3 regions of the Sinorhizobium numidicum genome follow, and region 2 is predicted to be linked to each of the others. Evidence: predicted binding sites of a transcription regulator. Region 2 holds the regulator's gene; each other region holds the start of a gene.
What was found. The regulator PhoB, encoded in region 2, activates phosphate uptake and scavenging genes when phosphate is short. The targets are predictions, from matches to a motif close to TGTCATNNANCTGTCAT.
Positions count from the first base shown of each region.

Region 1: the regulator PhoB is predicted to act here: its motif matches at 1,791-1,807, upstream of PYH37_RS23325 (BtaA family protein).
Region 3: the regulator PhoB is predicted to act here: its motif matches at 2,229-2,245, upstream of PYH37_RS19165 (ceramide glucosyltransferase).

Region 1 is NZ_CP120368.1:2,517,223-2,525,320, forward strand. It holds gene PYH37_RS23315 (lytic transglycosylase domain-containing protein) at 1-189, shown strand, start outside; gene PYH37_RS23320 (serine hydrolase domain-containing protein) at 237-1,604, opposite strand; gene PYH37_RS23325 (BtaA family protein) at 1,855-3,105, shown strand; gene PYH37_RS23330 (class I SAM-dependent methyltransferase) at 3,102-3,782, shown strand; gene PYH37_RS23335 (glycoside hydrolase family 25 protein) at 3,940-4,725, shown strand; gene PYH37_RS23340 (lytic murein transglycosylase) at 4,918-6,135, shown strand; gene PYH37_RS23345 (DMT family transporter) at 6,397-7,335, shown strand; gene metF (methylenetetrahydrofolate reductase [NAD(P)H]) at 7,875-8,098, opposite strand, start outside.
Region 2 is NZ_CP120368.1:520,457-528,554, forward strand. It holds gene PYH37_RS13585 (substrate-binding domain-containing protein) at 1-811, shown strand, start outside; gene pstC (phosphate ABC transporter permease subunit PstC) at 905-2,389, shown strand; gene pstA (phosphate ABC transporter permease PstA) at 2,386-3,708, shown strand; gene pstB (phosphate ABC transporter ATP-binding protein PstB) at 3,722-4,537, shown strand; gene phoU (phosphate signaling complex protein PhoU) at 4,593-5,303, shown strand; gene phoB (phosphate regulon transcriptional regulator PhoB) at 5,510-6,193, shown strand; gene PYH37_RS13615 (GcrA family cell cycle regulator) at 6,359-6,877, opposite strand; gene PYH37_RS13620 (aspartate aminotransferase family protein) at 7,294-8,098, shown strand, end outside.
Region 3 is NZ_CP120368.1:1,670,253-1,678,350, forward strand. It holds partial or broken gene PYH37_RS19145 (NmrA family NAD(P)-binding protein) at 1-84, shown strand, start outside; partial or broken gene PYH37_RS32470 (Acg family FMN-binding oxidoreductase) at 25-204, opposite strand; gene PYH37_RS19155 (PQQ-dependent sugar dehydrogenase) at 329-1,465, opposite strand; gene PYH37_RS19160 (hypothetical protein) at 1,509-1,766, opposite strand; gene PYH37_RS19165 (ceramide glucosyltransferase) at 2,315-3,472, shown strand; gene PYH37_RS19170 (PHA/PHB synthase family protein) at 3,731-5,563, opposite strand; gene PYH37_RS19175 (class I SAM-dependent methyltransferase) at 5,873-6,688, opposite strand; gene PYH37_RS19180 (extracellular catalytic domain type 1 short-chain-length polyhydroxyalkanoate depolymerase) at 6,985-8,079, shown strand.

The DNA.
Region 1 (8,098 bases), 1.8 Mb from region 2:
CTCGGTTACGACGGCCCGCCCGAAGGCCTCTTCGATGCCGAGACCAATCTTAAATACGCGACCAAGTACCTGCGCGGCGCCTGGATGGTAGCCAACAACCAGCACGACGGTGCGGTGAAGCTCTATGCGAGCGGTTATTACTACCACGCAAAGCGCAAGGGCATGCTAGACGAACTCGACATGCGGTAAGTGGGTGGGCGGTTTCCCTCACAACTCTGGTAAGACCTTGAAGGCGCTCAATCGAGTGCTTCAATAATTCTGGCGTTCAGCTTCTGCACGTCATAACCGGTGCGCGACGGGGTCAGCCCGAGGCGAACGACGGCAAGGCTCAGTGACGGGACAAGCATGATCGCTTGGCCGTCATGCCCGAGCATCCAGAACGTGTCGGGCGGAAAATTGCCCGTGCCGGCGCGGATGCCGTTTTCCTGGAGCCAGATCTGAGCGGATCCGTAATCGCCGCCCGAAGCAGCCGTCGGCGTCCGCATGAAGGAAACATATTCCTTTGGCAGAAGCGCCCTGCCCTTCCAACTCCCGTCCTCAAGCAGAAACTCGGCAAAGCGCGCCCAATCCTGGGCCGTCGCATACATATAGGAGGAGCCGACGAAGGTGCCGCTCGCATCCGTCTCCATCACGGCGCTCGTCATGCCGAGCGGCGAGAAGAGCGCCTTGCGGGGATAGGCGAGCGCCTCCGCCGGATCTTCGAACGTTTCCATCCAGAGGCGCGAGAGAAGCGTGGTCGTGCCCGTCGAGTAGCTGAACCTCGTGCCGGGCTGTTTTTCGAGCAGCTTCGAGGCGGCGAAGCCGGCCATGTCGCTTTCGAGATAGAGCATGCGTGTGACGTCGGTGACATCGCCATAGTCTTCGTTGAACGCGAGCCCGCTCTGCATCGCCAAGAGATCGGCAAGGGTGATTTTCGCCCGGTCGTCACCGTTCCACGCGGGCAACAGGTTCGCGCGGGCAAGATCCATCCGCCCCTCGGCAATCCGCAGACCGACAAGCGTCCCCGTCACCGACTTTGTCATCGACCAGCCGAGCAAAGGCGTGTCGCGGTCGAAACCGGGCCCATAGGTCTCCGCCACCAGACGGCCATCCTTGATCACGGCGATCGCGCGGATACCTGGCCCGGCCAGACCGGCATCCTCGACGATAGTTTGAATTGTGGGGTCGATATCGGCCTTACTTCCGTCGGGCCAGTTCACATTCGGGTCATGAGCCGAGGCCGCGGCGACCCCGACGTCACCCGCCCTTGCCGAATCCGCGAGCGCCTGAGCGCTGCCGCCCCTCGTATTGGTACACCCGAGGCCCGGCCGATAGAAGGCGCGAGCGGGCGCGGCAAAGCCGAACATGCGTGCCGTAACCATTTGCTTGTTCCGGTCGACGGACACGCTGACGAATTTCAAGAGCGGATGTCCCGGCGCCTGGACATCCTCCGCCAGCACAGCCTGCGGATCGCGTCCGGCAATGAAGACATTGGAGCAGACGATCTTGGCGGCGTAGCCGTCGCCAACGATCAGCAGCTCCGGCGGAAAGAATGCCAGCCAACCCGCGATCGCAGCCAGCGCCGCGACAACCGACCCGCCAAGTTTCTTCGGCAAACCTTTCATTCCTTTTCCTCCCGCTTCATCAGGAGAGAAACAGGATTTTACCGAAAGGAAAAGCCCCCCGCAAAACTGCAGCCTTCGTCGGGAAAAGGGATGCCGAGACATCGAGCGTCGTATTCGGTGCAGGGGACGCGGGCCGACCGCAACGCCCAGCTTCACCGAAGCATTGCGGCCCGCTGTGCAAAAACCCGTCATCAAAGTGTAGCGGAGTCACTTTAGAAGCGGCTAAGTTTCAACTGAGCGGCAGCCAAAGATGACCGAATTTGCCCCCGATGCCGGCTTCGGCAGGAAGAATCCGAAGCTGAAAAGCGCACTCCTGCAGCACAAGGCTTTCTCCCTTGCCGGCCTTTCCGAGCGGTTGTTCGGACTGCTCTTTTCCGGGCTCGTCTATCCGCAGATCTGGGAAGATCCGATTGTGGACATGGAGGCGATGCAGATCCGCCCCTCGCATCGCATCGTCACGATCGGTTCCGGCGGCTGCAACATGCTGACCTATCTATCGGCCGGCCCGGCTCATATCGACGTGGTCGATCTCAATCCCCACCACATTGCGCTCAATCGGCTGAAACTCTCCGCCTTTCGCCACCTGCCGAGCCACAACGACGTCATGCGGTTTCTTGCCGCCGCCGGCACCCGGTCGAACGTGCAGGCCTTCGACCTCTTCCTTGCGCCGAAGCTCGACGCCACCACCCGCACCTACTGGAACGGCCGCGAGCTCAACGGCCGCCGCCGCATCGGCGTCTTCGGCCGCAACATCTACCGCACCGGTCTCTTGGGCCGCTTCATAGGCGCCAGCCACCTTCTTGCCCGCTTGCACGGTATCAACCCGGAAGATTTCGTCCAGGCACGTTCGATGCGGGAGCAAAGGCAGTTCTTCGACGACAAGCTCGCGCCGCTTTTCGACCGACGCGTCATCCGCTGGATCACCGGCCGCAAGAGTTCGCTCTTCGGCCTCGGCATCCCGCCGCAGCAGTTCGACGAGCTCGCGAGCCTCAGCAGCGAAAAGTCCCTCGCTGCCGTTCTGCGACAGCGGCTGGAAAAGCTGACCTGCCACTTCCCGCTTCGGGAGAACTATTTCGCCTGGCAGGCCTTCGCTCGCCGCTACCCGCTGCCGCACGAAGGCGAGCTGCCACCCTACCTGCAGGCCAAAAATTATGAGGCGATCCGCAACCATGCCGATCGCGTCGCGGTCCACCACGCAAGCTTCACGGAATTGCTCGGCCGCAAAGCCGCCTCGTCCGTGGATCGCTACGTCCTCCTCGATGCGCAGGACTGGATGAGCGATCGCCAGTTGAACGACCTCTGGACGGAGATCACCCGCACCGCCGACGCAGGCGCCATGGTGATCTTCCGCACGGCGGCGGAGGCCACCATTCTGCCAGGCCGCGTCTCCAGCGCCCTTCTGGATCAATGGCACTACGACGCCGAAATGTCGCTGAAGCTCGGCGCGGCCGATCGTTCGGCGATCTATGGCGGCTTCCATATCTACCGGAAGAAAGCATGAGCGCCGTGCAGCCGGCAGCGGAAAACCACGCCCATATCATGGACCGGATGTACCGTTATCAGCGGCACATCTACGACTTCACGCGGAAGTATTATCTCTTCGGCCGCGACACGCTGATACGCGATCTCGCCCCGCCGCCGGGTGCATCGGTCCTCGAAGTTGGGTGCGGTACCGGGCGCAACCTCGCGATGATCGGCCGGCTTTATCCCGATGCGCAGCTCTTCGGCCTCGACATTTCCGCCGAAATGCTCGCGACCGCCAGGGCGAAGCTACGGCGCGAAGGACACCCGAACGCGACCTTGCGCGTTGCCGACGCGAGCGATTTCACCGCCTCCGCCTTCGACCAGCCCGGCTTCGACCGCATCGTGATCTCCTACGCGCTGTCGATGATTCCCGACTGGCAGAACGCGATCGATGCGGCGATCGCGGCGCTTAATCCAGGCGGCTCGCTTCACATCGCCGATTTCGGCCAGCAGGAAGGCTGGCCGGGCGGCTTCCGCCGCCTGCTTCAGGCCTGGCTGCGACGCTTCCATGTAACGCCCCGCGAAACGCTTTTTAACGTCACGCGCGAGCGCGCCGCCGCAAACGGCGCGGCGCTCGAGCTCAAGTCGATCGGCAGAGGCTATGCCTGGCTCGCTGTCTATCGTCGCCCAAGCGGTCTCGAGAGCAATATATGATCGAATTTTCGCCCGCCGGCGCTGCAATTCCCGCTTGAGCTAACGCAATTTTTACGATGATATGGTGAAAAGGAGGTTACGCCTCCCTAGGGGGAATCACCATCAGGGAAACCATCGTGTGAGGCTGGATCGTCGATCGTTTCGGAACGGGACCCTCATGCGCCGGTTTTTCCTGGCTTTGCTGCCATTCGTGACCATCCTTTCCGCCTGCACGTCGACCGACTACGACCTCGTGCAGACCGCTTCCATATCGCCGCGGTTCCAGGATACCGACCCGCAGGATTTCGGCGGACGAACGCCGCATCACCACAAGGTACACGGCGTCGACGTTTCCAAGTGGAATGGCGATATCAATTGGGCGAGGGTCAAGAGTTCCGGCGTCTCCTTCGCCTTCATCAAGGCGACCGAAGGCAAAGACAGGGTCGATACGCGCTTCCACGAATATTGGCAGCAGGCGCGTGCAGCGGGAATTCCTTACGCCCCCTATCACTTCTATTATTTCTGCTCGAGCGCGGATGCCCAGGCCGACTGGTTCATCGCCAACGTGCCGAAAAGCGCTGTCTACCTGCCGCCCGTGCTCGATGTCGAATGGAATGGCGAATCGAAGACCTGCCGCTACCGCCCCGCGCCGGAAACCGTGCGAGCCGAGATGAAGCGCTTCATGGACCGGATGGAGGCACATTACGGCAAGCGGCCGATCATCTATACTTCGGTCGACTTCCACCGCGACAATCTCGTCGACCATTTCAAGGACTATCACTTCTGGGTGCGCTCGGTCGCCAAGCACCCGGGCGAGATCTATGTGGAGCGCCGCTGGGCCTTCTGGCAATATACTAGCACTGGCGTCATCCCCGGTATCCAGGGCAGCACGGACATCAACGCCTTTGCCGGCTCCGCGAAAAACTGGCAGAAGTGGGTCGCGGCCGTCTCCCGGCCAAAATGACCACAAAATTGCCGCGCAGATTCGCTCTCCGCGAACCGCTTTTCTTCATTCGGTCATAATGCTCTGAGAGAGCATCGACAGGTTTGATCTTACAGCGGCGTGCGTCCTTCAGACGCACAAATGCCGCTGTAGCACTTTGAATTGCACGCCTGACGACCGCTCCAAGGCGGCCCGGCACGGAAAGGAATTATGATGACTGGCACAGCCCGCAAGGCTCTTCTTTCCCTTGGTTTGCTGGCGCTTACCGGCGCGTCGGCATTGGCGCAAACGCAGGCTCAGCCGCAGACCCCGTCCGTCGCTTGCGGTGGCGACCTCGCGACCTTCCTTGAGGACGTCAAGGCCGAGGCTGTTGGCAAAGGCGTTCCCGCCGACGTCGTCGACCGGGCGCTCGCCGGGGCCGCAATCGACCAGAAGGTACTGAGCCGCGACCGCGCCCAGGGCGTTTTCAAGCAGACCTTCACCGAATTTTCGAAGCGCACCGTCAGCAAGGCGCGGCTCGACATCGGCGCGCAGAAGATGAAGGAATATGCCGACGTCTTCGCCCGCGCCGAAAGCGAGTTCGGCATACCCGCGCCGGTCATCACTGCCTTCTGGGCGATGGAGACGGATTTCGGTGCCGTTCAGGGCGATTTCAACACGCGCAACGCCCTGGTGACGCTGGCGCATGACTGCCGCCGCCCGGAAATGTTCCGGCCGCAGCTTCTTGCCGCGATCGAGATGGTGCAGCACGGCGATCTCGAACCGGCGACCACGAGCGGCGCCTGGGCGGGCGAAATCGGGCAGGTGCAGATGCTGCCGGAAGACATCATCGCCTATGGCGTCGACGGCGATGGCGACGGTCACGTCAATGTTAAGAAGAGCTCACCGGATGCCATTCTGACGGCGGCGAAATTCATTCAGAGCCTCGGCTTCAAAGCGGGACAGCCATGGATCCAGGAAGTCAGCGTCCCCCAGCAACTGCCCTGGGAAAAGACCGGCCTCCAGCCCGGCATGACGGCGGGCGACTGGTTCGCGCTCGGCGTCACGCCGCGCGACGGCGACACCTCCAATAGCGCTCTCGAGGCGTCGCTCGTGCTGCCGCAGGGACGCAAGGGCGCCGCCTTCCTGACCTACCCCAACTTCAACATCTATCTCGAGTGGAACCAGTCGTTCATCTACACGACCTCCGCCGCCTATTTCGCCACCCGCCTCGCCGGCGCTCCGCCCTACCAGGCGGGCAACCCGGAGCCGGGGCTCGCCGATGGCGAGATGAAGGCACTTCAGACGCGGCTGCAGTCGCTCGGCCACAACGTCGGCAAGATCGACGGCATTCTCGGCTCCGGCACCCGCGCCGCCCTGCAGAAGGAGCAGCTGAAGCTCGGCCTGCCCGCCGACGGCTGGGCAACGCCCGAACTCTTGAACGCGCTCTGACGGGAAAACACGCCCTGTTCGGCTCAGATTGAGCGAATCGCACAAGAAGCGGGTGGCGACGTCCGCTTCTCCGTATTACTGCTCCATGCAATTCTACAGCGCGTGCGTCTTTTCAGACGCACAAAAATCGCTGTAGCACTTTGAATTGCTGCATGTTTTTATCCTTAAATCGGCTCCGATTTAAGGAAGCATGCAGTAGATTGCCGGAGCAGATCAGCTCTGCACGTCCCGGCCCCACTCTCTTTGCTGCGCAGGTAGAACATGGGCTCATCCGCAAACACCGGCAACATGCAGATGACGCCGCGCCTCTGGGCGCTGCTGGCGCTGCTCGGCCTTATATGGGGCGGTTCTTTCTTCTTCGCCCGTGTGGCCGTCGCCCATGTGCCGCCTTTCACGCTGGTATTCCTGCGTCTTGGCCTCGCCGCACTTGCGCTGCATCTCTACGTTGGCGGGCGCTACGGCATCTATCCCACACTGCTGAAGCGCTGGCGTGAGTTCCTGCTAATGGGGCTCATCAACAACGCCATCCCGCACGCCCTCATCTTTCTTGGCCAGACGCATATCGGCGCCGGGCTCGCCGCTATCTTGAACGCGACGACGCCGGTCTGGACGGTGATCATCGCCAACATGGCGACGGAGGATGAGAAGCTGAGCGCCGCCAAGATCAGCGGCTGTCTTCTGGGGCTCGCGGGCACCGTGGTGCTCATCGGGCCGAGCGCACTTGCGGGCGTCTTTAGCGAGGCTTCAAACGTCCCGCTCTGGGCACTCGTATTGCCCGTCCTGGCGGCGGTCAGCTACGGCTTTTCCGCGACCTACGGCAAGCGGTTCCGCAATCTTGCGGCACCGGTGACCGCGGCGGGCCAATTGACAGCATCGACGCTCGTCATGCTGCCGGTCGCAGCCATCGCCGATACGCCGTGGATCTTGCCCTGGCCGCCGCTCACCGCCGTCCTTGCGATCCTCGGGCTCGCACTGCTCTCGACCGCCTATGGCTATATTCTTTTCTTTCGGATCATGGCGGAGGCTGGTGCCACCAACACATCGCTCGTGACGCTGCTGGTGCCGCCGAGCGCCATTCTGCTGGGCTATCTCTTCCTCGGCGAGACTCTGCAGGCGGCCGACGTCGCCGGCATGGCGCTCATTGCCGCTGGCTTGGCGGTGCTCGACGGGCGTATTCTGAAGCTTCGATATTCCACTTGAGAATGAATCGTAACCGCTGCCGCGCACCATTCCGCGACGCTCACATAGCGTTACAGACGTTTATATTAACCGTGCGGCAGCGAATGTGAAAAAAATGTGGCGACGGAAAATACATTGTTCTTTCCGATGCTTAGACTTGTGAATACGAGATTTCGACAACACGACTTTCGCAGTGCAGCACAAGTTTCGCTTTCATGCGCCGTTTTTTCGCCCTATGTTTTACCGGTCAACGCAGGGAGGATCAGTCTATGGGACTTACACATTCGTTGAATGTCCTCATGATCAGTGCAGCGTTCGCATTCGTGGCCGTAATGCTCTTCGTCTGAGAAAAGGCCGCTGAGAGTCCAAACCGAAATAGGGACTTTAATTTCCGGAAAATCCATTTGCAGCAAGAAGGTAGGCAGGGCGCTTTAAAGAGACGGATGGCGCCGTAAGAGCACCCAGTCGACACGCTGCGAGAACGACAAAAGCCCATGAACGACGATCCGTTCATGGGCTTTAATTTTTTCCGCGACTGCCCGACTCAGGCGCAGCGGGAACTATGCGGTAGCGACGGTTCTGGTGCGAAGCGCGACGACCCGCTCCTGCGCAGCCTCCGTCGCGCGGGCGTAGCCGACGAGATCACACACGGCAGTCACGAGCGGCGAGCGGTTCATCGTATAGACATGAAAGTCGCGCACGCCGCGCCGCGCGAGGTCGACCATCTGCTCGGCAGCGATATGGGTCGCCTCCTTGAAGCGCTCAGCCGGCCGATCCTCGAGAT
Region 2 (8,098 bases):
CGAGGACACGATCGACATCGCCAATTCCTCGCGCAAGATCAAGGACAGCGAGGTCGAGGCTTGCAAGGCCGCCGGCGTGACCGAAATTCAGGAAGTCAAGATCGGCTATGACGGCATCGTCTTCGCCACCGACGCCGGCAATGCCGACCTCGCGCTGAAGCCGGAACATCTCTACAAGGCTCTGGCTGCCGAGGTCGTCGTCGACGGCAAGCTCGCCGCCAACCCCTACAAGAAGTGGTCCGAGATCGACGCCTCGCTGCCGGATGCGGAAATCGCCGCATTCATCCCCGGTGAAAAGCACGGCACGCGCGAAGTCTTCGAGGAAAAGATCCTCGCTGCAGGCTGCAAGGACTCCGGTGCCAAGGATGCGATCAAGGCCGCAGTCAGCGATGAAAAGCAGCAGCACAGCAAATGCGTCGCTGTCCGCAAGGACGGCATGGCCGTCGACATCGACGGAGATTACACCGAGACGCTGGCCCGCATCGCATCCAACAAGAGCGGCATCGGCGTTTTCGGTCTCTCCTTCTACGAGAACAATGCCGACAAGCTGAAAGTCGCGACGGTCAACGGCATCGTTCCTTCGACCGAAACGATCGCTTCCGGCGAATATCCGGTATCTCGCCCGCTGTTCTTCTACGTGAAGAAGGCCCACATCGGAGTTATTCCGGGCCTGAAGGAATATGTTGAGTTCTTCATCGATGATCAGATGATCGGCCCCGACAGCCCGCTCGCCGATTACGGTCTGGTTGCCGCACCGGACGCCGAACGTGAGGAAATCCGTAAGTCCTTCGAAGCTGGCAACATGCTCTGATTGAACATACGCCCCGGCGCAGTCATGTGCTGCTGCGCCGGGGCATGCGCTCATTTTGATTGCCGGCGATGACATTGCCGGGGAGATGTGCCGATGAGTACTTCGCTCCTTCTTTTGATTATTGTTTTGATCGGTTTCATTGCGTATTTTGCCGGACGCGCGCGCTCCTTCGCGCGGTCGAACGGCAAGCTTGCGAGTTTGCATTCTCTGCCGGGCTATCACGGCAGTTACGTCGCGATCTGGGCTGTGTTGCCGGCGACACTCGTGCTCGCCGCATGGCTGATCGCCTCGCCCCTTTACGTCGATTACAGCGTTCGTGCGACCTTTCCGGACGCGGTGCAAGGCCAGGGTGGGGCAACGGTCCAGCTTGCTCTCGGTCAGGTGAAGTCCGTAGCCGCCGGCCTCGACCGCCTGACCGCGGCGGAAACGGCAGCTCTCGAAAATGGCTCGGCCAACCTGCGTGAGACGCTCGCTGCCAAGGGTATAGCGCTTGCCGGCGAAGGTGAGTCCTACATGCTCAAGGCCGCTCAGCGGTTCAATACGATAAGCACCTACAGCCGTTGGCTGATGAGCGCCGTCGTGCTTCTCGTCGCCCTTGCCGGCGGCCTTTATGCGGTCCGCAACATCAGCACCCGCTTCCGCGCCCGCAATCAGGTGGAGCGCGTCATGCTCGCCGCCCTTATCGTCGCGTCGTCCATCGCCGTCCTGACGACGATTGGCATCGCCGGCTCGATGCTTTCTGAGGCGGGTCGCTTTTTCAGCATGGTGTCACCTACGGAATTCTTCTTCGGCACGGTATGGGACCCGCGGTTCGCCGCGGCCGGCAGCGGCGGCGCGTCGGGCCAGTTCGGCCTGCTGCCGCTTCTTGCGGGCACGCTCTACATCGCCTTCGTCGCCATGCTGTTTGCCGTTCCCATCGGGCTGTTCGCGGCGATCTACATGGCCGAATATGCAAGCCCGCGGCTGCGTTCGACGGCCAAACCGCTTCTGGAGGTGCTCGCCGGCATCCCGACGATCGTCTACGGTTTCTTTGCGCTCGTGACGGTCGGCCCGTTCCTGCGCGACATCTCGGCGCAATTGAACGGCCTCCTCACCGGCAACTACCAGAACTTCATCCAGGGGCAGAGCGTGCTTACCGCCGGCATCGTAATGGGCATCATGCTCATCCCCTTCGTCTCGTCGCTCTCCGATGACATCATCACCCAGGTTCCCCGGGCGCTGCGGGACGGTTCGCTTGGCCTTGGCGCCACGCGCTCGGAGACAGTTAAGAAGGTCATTCTCCCCGCCGCGCTGCCCGGCATCGTCGGCGCGCTGCTGCTGACCGCCTCCCGCGCCGTCGGCGAGACGATGATCGTTGTGCTGGCGGCAGGTGTCGCTGCGCGCATGCAACTGAATCCCTTCGAGCCGATGACCACGGTGACCGTCAAGATCGTCCATCAGCTAACGGGCGACCTCGAGTTCACCTCGCCGCAGACGCTGGTCGCCTTTGCGCTCGGCATCACGCTCTTTGTCATCACGCTTTGCCTCAACATCTACGCGCTCTATATCGTCCGCAAATACCGGGAGCAGTACGAATGACCGACCTTGTTTCGCCTCCGGTGAGGGTCTCCACCCGGCCGGCCGAGACCCGCCGCGACATCGGCATCAAGCGCCGTTATGCCGCAGAGCGCCGGTTCCGCGTCTATGGCCTCAGCGCCATCGTGCTCGGGCTTTTCTTTCTGGCGCTGCTTCTCTCGACCGTTGTTTCGAAGGGTTACACCGCCTTTCTGCAGACGACGATCACGCTGCCGATCGAATTTTCCGAAAAAGTGATCGATCCGAAGAACGAGCGAGCGACCGATCCGAAGCAATTGTTGACGGCGAATTATCCGCTGCTCGTTCGCGACGCCCTCGTCAAGCAGCTCGGCATCGATCCGAAGAAGCGGCCGCTGGTCAAGCAGGCGACCGACATGGTCTCGGCGAGTGCCCGGACACAGTTGCGCGATCTCGTCGTTGCCGATCCGTCGGTTATCGGCAAGACGGTGCCGGTAACGCTGCTTGCCGAAGCGAACATCGACTCCGCCTTCAAAGGCCAGATCGACCTGTCGGTGAACGAATCCAATCGCAAGGTCAAGGACCAGCAGGTTGCCTGGATGAACCAGCTCGCCGAGGCGGGCGTGCTGAAGAAAAGCTTCAACACTGGCATCTTCACCTTCGGGGCATCGAGCCGTCCGGAGGCGGCCGGCGTCGGCGTGGCGCTCATTGGCTCGCTCTACATGATGCTGATCGTTCTCGTTCTGTCGCTGCCGATCGGCGTGGCCGCCTCTATTTACCTCGAGGAGTTCGCGCCGAAGAACCGTCTCACCGATCTGATCGAAGTCAACATCAACAATCTCGCGGCCGTGCCGTCGATCGTCTACGGCCTTCTAGGTCTCGCCGTCTTCGTGAACTTCGCCGGGATGCCGCGTTCGGCTGCGCTCGTCGGCGGTTTGGTGCTGACGCTGATGACGCTGCCGACGATCATCATCGCGACGCGCGCGGCGCTCAAGGCCGTGCCGCCGTCGATCCGTGCCGCCGCGCTCGGCCTCGGCGCATCGAGGATGCAGACGATCTTCCATCATGTACTGCCGCTCGCCATGCCCGGCATCCTGACCGGCACGATCATCGGCCTGGCGCACGCGCTCGGCGAAACGGCGCCGTTGCTGCTGATCGGCATGGTCGCCTTCGTGGTGGACTATCCGGGCTCGCCGCTCGAGCCCTCCACGGCGCTGCCCGTGCAGATCTACATGTGGGCGAACGAGGCGGAGCGTGCCTTCGTGGAACGGACGTCGGGGGCGATCATTATTCTCCTGATCTTCCTGGTGTTCATGAATCTCGGCGCAATTCTGTTGAGGCGTCGCTTTGAGCGCCGCTGGTAGTGGGGTAAGGACTATGAACATGCTGTCGGAAGCTAAAGTGGAAAAAGCTCTGGACCTGAAAATGAACACAGTGCCTTACAAGATGATCGGCAAGGATGTGTCGGTCTATTACGGCGAGAAGCGCGCGCTCTTCGACGTCAATCTAAACATCCGCGAAAACACGGTCACGGCCCTGATCGGCCCGTCCGGCTGCGGCAAGTCGACCTTCTTGCGCACCCTGAACCGGATGAACGACACGATCGAGAATTGCCGGGTTAGCGGCAGGATCACGCTCGACGAAGACGACGTTTACGATCCGAGCATCGATGTCGTTGAACTCCGCGCCCGCGTCGGCATGGTATTCCAGAAACCGAACCCGTTCCCGAAGTCGATCTACGAGAATGTCGCCTACGGCCCCCGCATTCATGGTCTTGCCCGCACAAAAGCGGAATTCGACGAGGTCGTGGAAACGAGCCTGCAGAAGGCGGGTCTCTTCAACGAAGTGAAGGATCGTCTGCATGAGCCCGGTACCGGCCTATCCGGGGGCCAGCAGCAGCGCCTCTGCATCGCGCGCGCGGTTGCCGTCAGCCCGGAAGTGATCCTGATGGACGAGCCGTGCTCGGCGCTCGACCCGATCGCAACGGCCAAGGTCGAGGAACTTATCCACGAGCTGCGCGCCAATTTCACGATCGTCATCGTGACGCATTCGATGCAGCAGGCCGCACGCGTTTCGCAGCGCACCGCCATGTTCCACCTCGGCAACCTCGTCGAGGAGAACGATACCGACAAGATGTTCACCAATCCGGATGACCAGCGCACCCAGGACTACATCATGGGCCGCTTCGGCTGATGCCGGAGCCACGTCCGAACGCAAAACCTGAACGCGCCTGCAAGGATCGCCGACCATGTCCACGCACATTATGTCCGCCTTTGACGAAGAACTGAAATACCTGACGCGCCGTATTTCGGAAATGGGAGGCCTCGCCGAGCAGATGGTGGCGGATTCCGTCCGAGCGCTGGTGAACTCCGACCTCGCACTGGCCCAGAAGGTGATTTCCGATGACGCGATGCTCGACGACGCGGAGCGTCAGATCGGCGAAAAGGCGATCATCACCATCGCCAAGCGCCAGCCGGTCGCCTCCGATCTCCGCGAGATCATGGGCTCCATTCGCATCGCGGCGGATTTGGAACGGGTCGGCGACCTCGGCAAGAACACTGCGAAGCGCGTCATCGCGGTCGCCGGCTCCGGAATCCCGCGCAAGCTCGCCCGCGGTCTCGAACACCTGGCCGAGCTTGCTTTGGTCCAGCTCAAGGAAGTTCTCGACGTTTACGCCTCGCGTTCGCCGGAAAAGGCAAACAGCATCCGTGAGCGGGACGAGGAGATCGACGCGATCTACACCTCGCTGTTTCGTGAGTTGCTCACGTACATGATGGAAGATCCGCGTAATATCACGCCTTGCACGCATCTTCTTTTCTGCGCCAAGAACATTGAACGCATCGGCGATCATGCAACGAATATCGCCGAAACGATCTACTACATGGCGACGGGTGCCCAGCCGGTGGGTGAACGGCCGAAGGATGACACGACCTCGACGCTGGGTTCGGTCACCGACTGAGCGCGGCTGAGCGTGCCACGGGGCATGCGTCAATCTTGCTCCGGTCGCGCTTCCGCACCGCACTGCCGTGGCACTCGCGTTCCAGCGGGATGAGGACAAGCATGCGCGGTTTTCCGCCCGCATCCCGCTCCAACTTATGAGGACCGATCGTGATTTTTGTTGTTTCGACCCAACTCATCGTGGTCCAGGTAAGGAGTCGTAGCTGAATGTTGCCGAAGATAGCAGTTGTCGAGGACGAGGAAGCGCTGAGCGTGCTGCTGCGTTACAATCTCGAGGCCGAAGGTTTCGAAGTCGATACGATCCTTCGTGGCGACGAGGCGGAAATCCGCCTGCAGGAACGCTTGCCCGACCTTTTGATCCTCGATTGGATGCTGCCCGGCGTCTCGGGCATCGAGCTTTGCCGCAGGCTGCGCCAACGACCCGAGACGGAACGTCTGCCGATCATCATGCTGACGGCGCGCGGCGAGGAAAGCGAGCGGGTGCGGGGTTTGGCGACCGGGGCCGACGACTATGTCGTCAAGCCGTTTTCGACGCCGGAACTGATGGCCAGGGTCAAGGCGATGCTGCGGCGGGCCAAGCCCGAGGTGCTTTCGACGCTTTTGCGCTGTGGAGATATCGAACTCGACCGCGAAACGCACCGCGTTCATCGCCGCAGCCGCGAAGTCCGCCTCGGGCCGACGGAGTTCCGTCTGCTGGAGTTCCTGATGTCCTCGCCGGGGCGTGTCTTCTCCCGTTCGCAATTGCTGGATGGCGTGTGGGGACATGACATCTATGTCGATGAACGCACCGTCGACGTGCATGTCGGCCGCCTGCGCAAGGCGCTGAACTTCTCCAATATGCCCGATGTGATCAGAACGGTGCGCGGCGCAGGCTATTCGCTGGAAGGCTGAGTTCTTCCCTCATCAGCTCTACTGCGTGGTCCTTAAATCGGAGCCGATCTAAGGATAAAACCATGCAGCAGTTCAGAGTGCCGCAGCGACCTTTGTGCGTCTGAACGGCGCCGTAGGTAAGAAAAAGGGGCCGCATGGCCCCTCTTCGTTTGACTTTGCGAAATCCTAGCGGATACGCCGGCGCTCGGCGGAAGGCTGATAGGCGAGCCGCGCATGATAGCTGCAATAGGGCGAGGCTTCCGGTGAGTCGTTGCCGCAGAAGTGAAACTCTTCCTTCAACGGGTCGCCGATCGGCCACTTGCAGGTGCGCTCCGTGAGTTGCGTCAGCTCGAGGCGGCGCGACATCGGCACAACAACGTTCGGAGCGAGGGCGAGATTCTGGTCGGCCACCAGATCGACCGCAACTTCCTCCTTGAGCACGGTTGCGCCGGCAGTGCGGGTGACGGTCCGGGTGGTGACGCGCGCGGCATAGTTCGGCGCGCGGGGTGCCGATGTGGTCCGCTTCGGACGAGCCGCGGCAGTCGTGCCGCCGGCCTTGGCGCGGCCCGGCAGGCTCAGCCGGTGCACCTTGCCGATGACCGCGTTGCGGCTGACACCACCCAGCTGCGCCGCAATCTGACTGGCGCTTAGGCCCTCGGACCATAGCTTCTTCAGTTTCTCCACCCGCTCGTCAGTCCAGTTCATCTGCACTCTCCGTTCTCGGCGTTGGGATGGCAGAATCCATCACCGGCCTCCGGAAAAATCCCGGAGTTACAACGCGATAACACTTTTGGTGACTAGGTCCGCCGCATGCGTCTAGTAATTGAATATTAACCTACTGGCAGGGTGACTCCGTGGCAAGAGTCGCGGGAATCGCGCCGAATCGTTTTCGCACTTTTCCCCAACTTGCTGTCGGACCGTTGCATTTTTGCAAGCCCTGCCGAGCGATTTTTTCGCGCTGCGGAATCGGCGCCGGCGAAGCGGCTGCAAGCCTTGGTTTTGTTGACATTGCGGCGTGAAATGGGAATAGTGCCTGCGCCGCCGCAAGGCGGCATTTTTGATTTTATCGGACCGGATATGTCCGATAGCAAATGCCGACAGATCGGAAGGAGAAGTTCGCCATGGCCGCAACAACGCCGCTCTACGACACCTATTTGCGCGCGCCGTTGCGTTTCGAGCGAGGCGAAGGCGTTTGGCTGATCGCAGAAGACGGCACGCGCTATCTCGACTTTGCCGCCGGCGTCGCCGTCAATTCGCTCGGCCATGCCCATCCGCATCTTGTCGAGGCGTTGAAGGCACAGGCCGAGAAGGTCTGGCATCTTTCCAATCTCTATGAGATTCCGGGGCAAGAGAGCCTGGCGCGTCGGCTGACGGCGGTGACTTTCGCGGACCGGGTGTTCTTCACCAATTCGGGCGCGGAGGCGCTTGAATGTGCGATCAAGACGGCGCGCCGCTATCATTTCGCCAAGGGGCACCCGGAAAAGTTCCACATCATCACGTTCGAGGGCGCCTTCCACGGCCGCACGATTGCGACGATCGCCGCCGGCGGTCAGCAGAAGTACATCGAAGGTTTCGGACCGAAGGCGCCGGGCTTCTATCAGGTGCCGTTCGGCGATCTCGCCGCGGTCAAGGATGCGATCACCGACGAGACGGCAGCGATCCTGATCGAGCCGATCCAGGGCGAGGGTGGTATTCGCCTGGCGTCGAAGGAGTTTCTGCAGGAGCTGCGCGCGCTCTGCGACGAATTCGGCCTTCTGTTGATCCTCGACGAGGTCCAGTGCGGCGTCGGGCGTACCGGCAAGCTCTTTGCTCATGAATGGGCCGGTATCCGGCCGGACATCATGGCGGTCGCGAAAGGAATCGGCGGCGGTTTCCCGCTTGGAGTCTGCCTTGCGACCGACGAGGCGGCTGTCGCGATGGTGGCCG
Region 3 (8,098 bases), 1.1 Mb from region 2:
TTCGCGCACGAGGGTGGGGGGCTCGCCCAGCAACGCTGCGAGTTCAGGCCTCAGCCGCGCCACATCGACCGGCTGGTTGACGAAGGCGTGCTTGAGGCCGAGCCCCGTCGCGGACAGCGCGAAGCGCTGGCAGGCACGCCCGAAGGCAATCCAGTGCGCCTTGTCCTCGCGCTCAGCGAGGAGGACGGCGATGCCGGCCGAGCTGTCGCTCTACGCGACGCCGCTGTGTTCCGCGAGATCTCGTCGCAAAGGCGCAGTAGCGGCACCAGCGGTATCCGTCGGCACCGTGGCCCGTGGCAGGAACGCCGGCGATCCGTCCGCACCGGCGTTAGCTTTTCGCCGGCTTCAAACGCAATATCATGCCGGATGCCTCGTCGGTGAGCGCGAGTACCGAGCCATCGGAGGCTTGGAGGACATCGCGAATCCGGGCTCCCAGGGAAAGAACCTCCTCGTTGGTCACCTCCTGTGTGTCCGTCTCCACTCGGACGATTCCTTCGGCCGACAGGCCACCGATCAGGAGATCGCCCTGCCATTCAGAGAACATGTCGCCGGTATAGAAGGTCATGCCGGAGGGTGAAATCACGGGTGTCCAGCTGTGGATGGAGCCGGCAAATTCAGACCGGGTTGGCGGATCGGGGATTTCCTCGCCCGAATAGTGGCGGCCCCAACTGACCACAGGCCAGCCATAATTCTCGCCGGCCTTCGGGATGTTCAATTCGTCTCCGCCCCTCGGGCCCATCTCTGCCACCCAAAGTACGCCCGTCTCGGGATGGATGGCCGCCCCTTGAACGTTGCGGTGGCCATAGGACCAGACCTCGTCGGCGCCTTCCTGGTCGATGAAGGGATTGTCCCTCGGAATCGATCCATCAGGGTTGAGGTGGACGATCGTCCCGAGATGGTTGGCCGGATCCTGGGCCTGCCGCATTTGGAAGCGCTCTCCGAGAGTCACGAACAGCGTACCGTCCGGCGCGAAAGCCAGCCGGGAGCCGAAATGGTTTTCGCCCGAAACCGCCGGTTCCTGCCGGAAGATCACCTCGAAATCTGATATGGCGGTAGCGTCCTCGTTCAACTGGCCGCGCCCGACCGAGGTGGCCGCGCCGCCTTCGCGCTCCTCGGCAAAGGAAAGATAGATGGTCCGGTTGCTCGCGAATTCCGGATCAAGGACAATATCGAGAAGTCCGCCCTGACCTTGTGCGAACACATCCGGGACCCCTTCGATCGGTTCGCCGATGGTTCCGTCGGCCGAAACAAGGCGCAGCCGACCGGGACGTTCGGTCACAAGCATGTCGCCGTCCGGCAGAAGCGCAGCGCCCCAGGGATGCTCAAGACCATTCGCGAAGACTTCCACATTAACGGGACCGCTTTCGGTGTCGAGCGTCCGCGGCGTGTCTTGCGCCCCGACCGCCTCGTGTCGCAGAGCGATGAGCACCATCGCCAATGCGAAGAAAATGACTGCTCGCAACATGGCCAACTCCGTCGTTTCAAGTTCGTGGCAAATGTCGATCTCGTCAGGGCTTTGAGCTCTGTTGCGGAGGCAACTCCTCCGGGCGGATCACCGGTGTTTTTCCCTCGTTCGGCGCCGGCTCGACAATTTCACTATCGCCGATCGCAGGCGGCTCTAGGACTCCGTTGCATTCATCGAGCTTGTCCGCGTAGGATTTCTGATCGCCATCTACGCCCGGGTCGACGCGGCAGCGACCATTCTCAACACCTTCGGCCTGCTGAGACAGACCTGGCGACGCATTCAAGGCCGTAAGGGCCAGCACCAACGCCGCAACAGATTTTCCAGCTAGTGTACGCCTCATCCTCCTCGTCCTTCGATTTTAAACTCCAACCGCAGGGGTTTCCGCAGGACAGGCCATTACAAGCCAAACCCGAGCTTCCCGGGTTGGTTCCGACAAACCCTTCCGGAGAATGCGAAGCGCAGGGGCGAGCGTCGACGCTATCCAGCATCTCGGTCGCGGCAAGGACAGTCGACGTCTAGTCGCCTTCCTGCGGCGTACAACTTCAGCCGATATCTTTGTGGCGGTGCCGCCATATTTTTCGCGTGCCAAGACAAGCTGCTGGTCTTGAGTTCGAAGCTCCTCAAGGCGAAGGGGTTTGAAGGTCGGCTGTTGGGCTCAAAGCAGTCACCTCGACACAACAGGGCCTAAGAGGTCGAGTTCGGGACGACTGCTCTTCATCCGCCTTCTGGGGATCTGCTCCTGGCTTTTGTCTTAGGCGTCAGGTGTCATAGGCATGTCATCTTTCGGTGATGGTTATCCGGGTGCCTAAGTTCGTTAGAATGGCGGCGCGGCTCGTCGCTGGGTAAATGATGCTGTATTTGTTCGCCGCCGCCGGTGCATTCCTGGCCATCAATGTGTTGAGCCTGATGATTGCGGGCTGGCGTATCTGGCCTCATCTGGGCCCTCAGCCTAGGACGATGCATCGACCTCCTGTCTCTGTCGTGATCCCGCTCTGCGGCCTCGAGAAATTTTCCCGAGAAACGCTCGAGAGCGCGTTTCGCTTGGATTGGCCGGACTACGAAGTCATCTTCTGCGTAGCTGACGCAAAGGATGCGGTGATCCCCTTGATCAGGGAAGGGCGCGAGCGCTACCCAGCCATTCCCACAAAAATTCTTGTCGGTGACGACCTGATCAGCGCCAATCCCAAGCTGAACAACTGCGTGAAAGGTTGGAATGCGGCTTCGCATGAATGGGTGGTTCTCGCCGACTCGAACGTCCTTATGCCGACCGATTATCTCATTCGTCTGATGGCAGCGTGGCGGTCGGATACTGGGCTGGTATGCTCGACCCCGCTCGGTTCCCGCCCGTATGGATTTTGGGCGGAGGTTGAATGTTCGTTCCTCAACGCCCACCAAGCGCGCTGGCAATACGCCGGCGAAGCCCTTGGATTCGGGTTCGCGCAGGGCAAAAGCATGCTCTGGCGTAAAAGCATGCTGAATGCCCATGGCGGCATTCAGGCGCTGGCGTCGCAGATCGCCGAGGATGCGGCCGCAACGAAACTCGTGAGAAATCTCGGCTTGAAAGTGCACCTGGTTTCATCGCCGTTCGAACAGCCGCTCGGTACCAGGACATTTCGAGAGGTCTGGGCTCGGCAGTGCCGTTGGGCGAGGTTGCGACGCGTGACCTTTCCTCACTTCTTCTCGCCAGAAGTCCTGCTTGGCGTGATGCCGCCACTTCTGCTGTCGGTGATCGCCGCTATCGTTGCAGGTCACAGCGTGTTGGCCATCGCCGGTTTTGTCGTAAGCGCTACCTACTTACCGGAAATCGCCCTCGCGTATCGGAAGAACTGGCACGCTTCCCCACGGTCGCTCATCGCCATGTTCACGCGCGATGCATTGCTCCCGATAATATGGGTTCGCAGTTGGCTTGCGGGCAGCGCCGATTGGCGAGGCAACAGGATGTTGATCGGCTCGGATGAGTCCCGGCTTGAAACAAGTGCGCCCCGGCCGCTCGCGAGCACCTCGTAACAACCCGGCGCCGGTGGACAGAAGTCGTTTGATTAAATGCGGATGATTTCGGTCCGATTCGACATTCTCCCGAGATCGCCTTTGGCGCAAAGCGCAAAGTGCAATCCCGTCCCGATCACATGTTCTCGTTATGTGCTTCGAAGTCGCATAATGTATCCACTGGACCGCAAAAAATGACACGGTCGCAACTGCGGCCGACGCGACTAAGCTTCGATTGCCTTTAGGCGGTGCCGGCCCACCCCCCCCCTGAAAATGGCTTTACCGCTGATGCACATAAGTGCCGGGCGCATCATCGATCGGGGGATAGCCTTTTTTGGGGGCGCCGATGACCGGAGGTGCCAGCCGTTCCGGCGCTGAATGGCCGGCGAGCCACTCGACCCAGTCCGGCCACCATGAGCCGTCCTTCGATGTGGCTGCCGCGATCCATTCCTCCGCACTGGCGCTCGACTCGATCTCACGTGTCAATGCGATGCGAAAAGCTCTCCCGGGATGGTCTGGCTCGGAGACGATGCCGGCATTGTGGCCCCCGCTTGTCAGCACAAAAGTGACGTCGGTGTCGGTGAGATAATGTATCTTGTAGACGGAATGCCACGGTGCGACATGGTCTCGCTCCGTCCCGACGACGAACATGGGAACGCGGATGTTCTGGAGGTGAGCCGGGCGTCCGTCAACGATGAAACGGCCGGCGGCAAGTTCGTTGTCGAGATAGAGGCGCTGCAGATATTCCGCATGCATCCTGTAGGGCATATGGGTCGGGTCCGCGTTCCACGCCATGAGATCGGTCATCGGCTTGCGTTCACCGATCAGGTAGTCGTGGACGAGTCGCGACCACACGAGATCGTTGGTGCGCAGCAGTTGAAATGCCCCCGCCATCTGATCGGCGGAAAGACAGCCACTATGCCACATCATGCTGTCCAGAAAATGCAGCTGGCTATGATCGATGAACAGCGCCAGTTCGCCAGGTTCGGAGAAGTCCGTCTGGGCGGCAAACAGCGTAACCGAAGCCAATCGCTGGTCTTCGGTGCGCGCCATCGCGGCCGCCGCGATCGCTAGAAGCGTCCCTCCTAGACAGTAGCCCGTTGCGTGGATCTTGCGTTCAGGAACGATGGCGCTGACGGCATCAAGCGCGGCCACGATTCCCAACCGCCGGTAATCGTCGAGAGTGAGGTCTCGGTCCTTCGCGGTCGGATTGCGCCAGGAAATGCAGAAAACGGTGTGGCCCCGCGCGACGAGATAGCGGATCAGGGAATTATGCGGTGAAAGGTCGAGGATGTAGTATTTCATGATCCAGGCCGGCACGATCAGGATCGGCTCGGCCAGGACCTCCTCCGTCGCGGGCGCATACTGGATCAGCTCGATCAGGTGGTTTCGGTAGACGACCTTTCCAGGCGTGGCCGCGATGTCGCGACCTACGCGGAACGCTTCCGTACCGACCGGGGGTTGCCTCATGGCCAGCCGGCCGACGTCTTCGAGCCAGTTGCGGAATCCCTGCGAGAAGTTCGCCCCGCCCGTCTCCATTGCCTTGTGGATCACTTCCGGGTTGGCGAAGGGAATGTTGGACGGCGAGAACACGTCCAGCCACTGGCGCGCGGTGAAGGAGACGACGTCCTCGTGGTGCGGTGTCATGCCGGGGACGTTGCGCGTAACATTGTGCCACCATTGCTGGCACAGCAAGAAAGCCTGCGCCCAGACTGTGTAGGGTTGCCTTTGCCAGCACTCCGCGCGGAACCGGTTGTCTCCCGGCAGCGCCTCGATGCAGGGCGGCGCGTCCGGACGCGTGGCGGCTGCAGCCATGTAAGTCAGCAGAAGGCCCCAATTCTGCCCTGCCTTATCGGCAAGTTCCATGCGCTTGCCCGGAGCCGATGCGAGGTGGATCGACCAGTCGAAAAAGGCGAGCACCAATGCGGCAGGTGAAAGACCTCCCGTCGCCATTGCACTCAGAGCCTCACGCATCCGATCGATCGCCCGGAATGCTTCGCCGTCCGAGCCCTCGTCTTCCAATGGCAGCGCCGATTGAGCCGCTATCGAGTTGGCCGACCCTGCTTCCGTCGCGCGGTCTGCGGCCAAAACTGATCTGTCACACGTCTCCATCGCGAAACTCCATTCAGCCTTGCCGCCGCAGTCGTTGATGCCGATTAATGCCGATCGCCGACGGGGAATAACGAAGTGTCCTTGATCGGGGCAGAAGACGGAAGTTTTACTATTTATGATGGTGCGCTGCTTCTCAGGTCTGTGCAAGTCAGGCTTTTCGGGACTTCCATAAGTGGGCCTCGAAGGGCAGGTTCGGGCCGCCTTGCGCTGTAGGACGGTCACATCAACTTCCGCAGAAGAGCTCTCATCCCGAAAACTCGTCAGCGTTCGGGAGGCGCGTGGCGCTGTCTGGCTTATGGTGCGAATGTCTCAGAAGCCATATCGAACTAGGCGCCCCATACGATAGGGTGTCAGGATGGTGCTGAAGAGCTGCAGCGCGATTTGGGCGGGCGGTGACATCCGCGCCACCTGTCCGATGTCCCAATCCGAACGATCCTCGATGAGCTTTAGCCTCGGTACCCGCCGCTCTACCTCTGCCGGGTCGTCGAGCGCCCAATGGAGACAGGCACCGGTGGCGCGGATCGCCGGATTGAAGCGCAGCAGTCGGATTGCGAAGCTGCTATAGGCATCGAAGGCTATCTCGCCCGAGGGAAAGTGACCGGCGATCCGCCGCAGAACCTGCGAAACCTGGTATTCCTTCAGATAAGGCAGAACGCCCTCGGCGACGATCATGGCCGGCCTGTCGGCGGGAAGTTTCGCAATCCACCCGTGCTCGAGGATCGAGCCGGCAATCATCGTGCAGTCCGCACGGTCGGGGTAGATCTGCTGACGCAAGGAGATGACATCGGGGAAATCCAGTTCGAACCAGCGAACTCCCGGCCCCGGATCTATCCGGAAGATGCGACTGTCGAGGCCACAGCCGAGATGGAGAACAGTCGCCTCCGGGCAGCGCTGAAGGAATGCCTGCGTCCAGCGATCAAGCATATAGGCGCGCAGCGCGATGCCGATGGTCATGTCGTGACCAACCTTAAGGTGCCGACTGTCCTGATCGATACGGCGCAATGCATCTGCGGCGAAGCGGTCGCAAAGCAGCGAATCCGGCATGGCGCTTTCGGCTGCCTTGGCTTGGAGCGTGATCAGCAGGGTTTCCCTTGCGCCGGTGAGGCGGACTTGCTCCGGTTGCATGGCTTCCTCCAAGGTGGCCCGGCATCAGCAGGGTACTCTCTCTGCCGCCGCAGCAGCAACGATCTTCTTATCCTCGGCATCAATCATTGAGAGCCAGGAGGCTGAGGTGAAAATCTACTCACAAGCCGTCTTAGCGAAATCAGCGTCCATTCCTCCGAGTTTCGACGGAAATGTGCAAAGCACGTCATTTTTAAAGGACAAGGCAGCCGAACTAGAATATTGTGCAGTGCAGCAACAAGAGGCAATCTTGCCGCGTAGCACCCATGATCGCCTGCTGGCGACAGCGAGGAGGCGACATGCGATCCCTTGCCGATACACTGGAGCGACTTGCCAGATTTCGTAGAGGCAAGAGCGGCCACGCTACTGCGGCAACCTCGAATCTGTCTCGGCTCCAACGCTTGGGTCCCAATTCCGCAGCTTTGGAAGCATGGTTCCATGTTCCTGAGGCCCTGACCGAAGCGCCGGCGTTGGTCGTGGTCCTCCATGGATGTACGCAGAACGCCGCCGGTTATGATCACGCATCCGGGTGGTCGGAACTCGCTGAGGATTTCGGTTTCGCGGTCCTTTATCCGGAGCAGGTCCACGCCAACAACCCCAATTTATGCTTCAACTGGTTCAACCTCAGCGATGTTCGCCGAGGGCAGGGAGAGGTCCATTCCATACGGCAGATGGTGGAGACGATGATCGCCGAACACGGCATCGACCGTCGCCGGGTTTATATCACCGGACTGTCGGCGGGCGGCGCGATGGCGAACGCCGCGCTTTGCGCCTATCCCGAGGTTTTCGCCGGCGGCGCGATCATCGCCGGCCTTCCTTATGCCGCTGCTACATCAGTACCGGAAGCCTTCGACCGCATGCGTGGACACGGAATCCCAAACGCGGAAAACCTGCAAAAGCGGCTGTCCGGGGCATCACCTCATGCCGGTGCCTGGCCGACGATATCGGTCTGGCACGGCACGAATGACAGGACCGTCGCCGAGGCGAACGCCAATGCGATCATCGCTCAGTGGAGCGGCGTCCATGGCGTGCCATCCAGTCCGTCGTCGGTGGAAACCGTCGACGGACACAAAAGGCTGGCTTGGCGAGACCGATCCGGCAGGGACGCGATCGAGCTTTACCTCATAGAGGGAATGGGCCATGGGACACCGCTCGACGTCGCATCAGGCTACGGGCACACCGCGCCGTACATGCTGGACGCAGGAATCTCCTCTACTCTCCATGTAGCCCGCTCGTGGGGCCTGACCCCGTCTTTCCAGCGTCGACGGGAAAGAGCTGATTATGCCAGGTCCGCCCGACCAGCTCAGGCAGCCAGCCGATCACGGCCAGCTAGGCAGGGAGACATTCAGGCGGTGATCGAGAGGGCACTGCGTTCGGCAGGACTGATGCGCTGACAGCGCCGCGTCGAAGGCA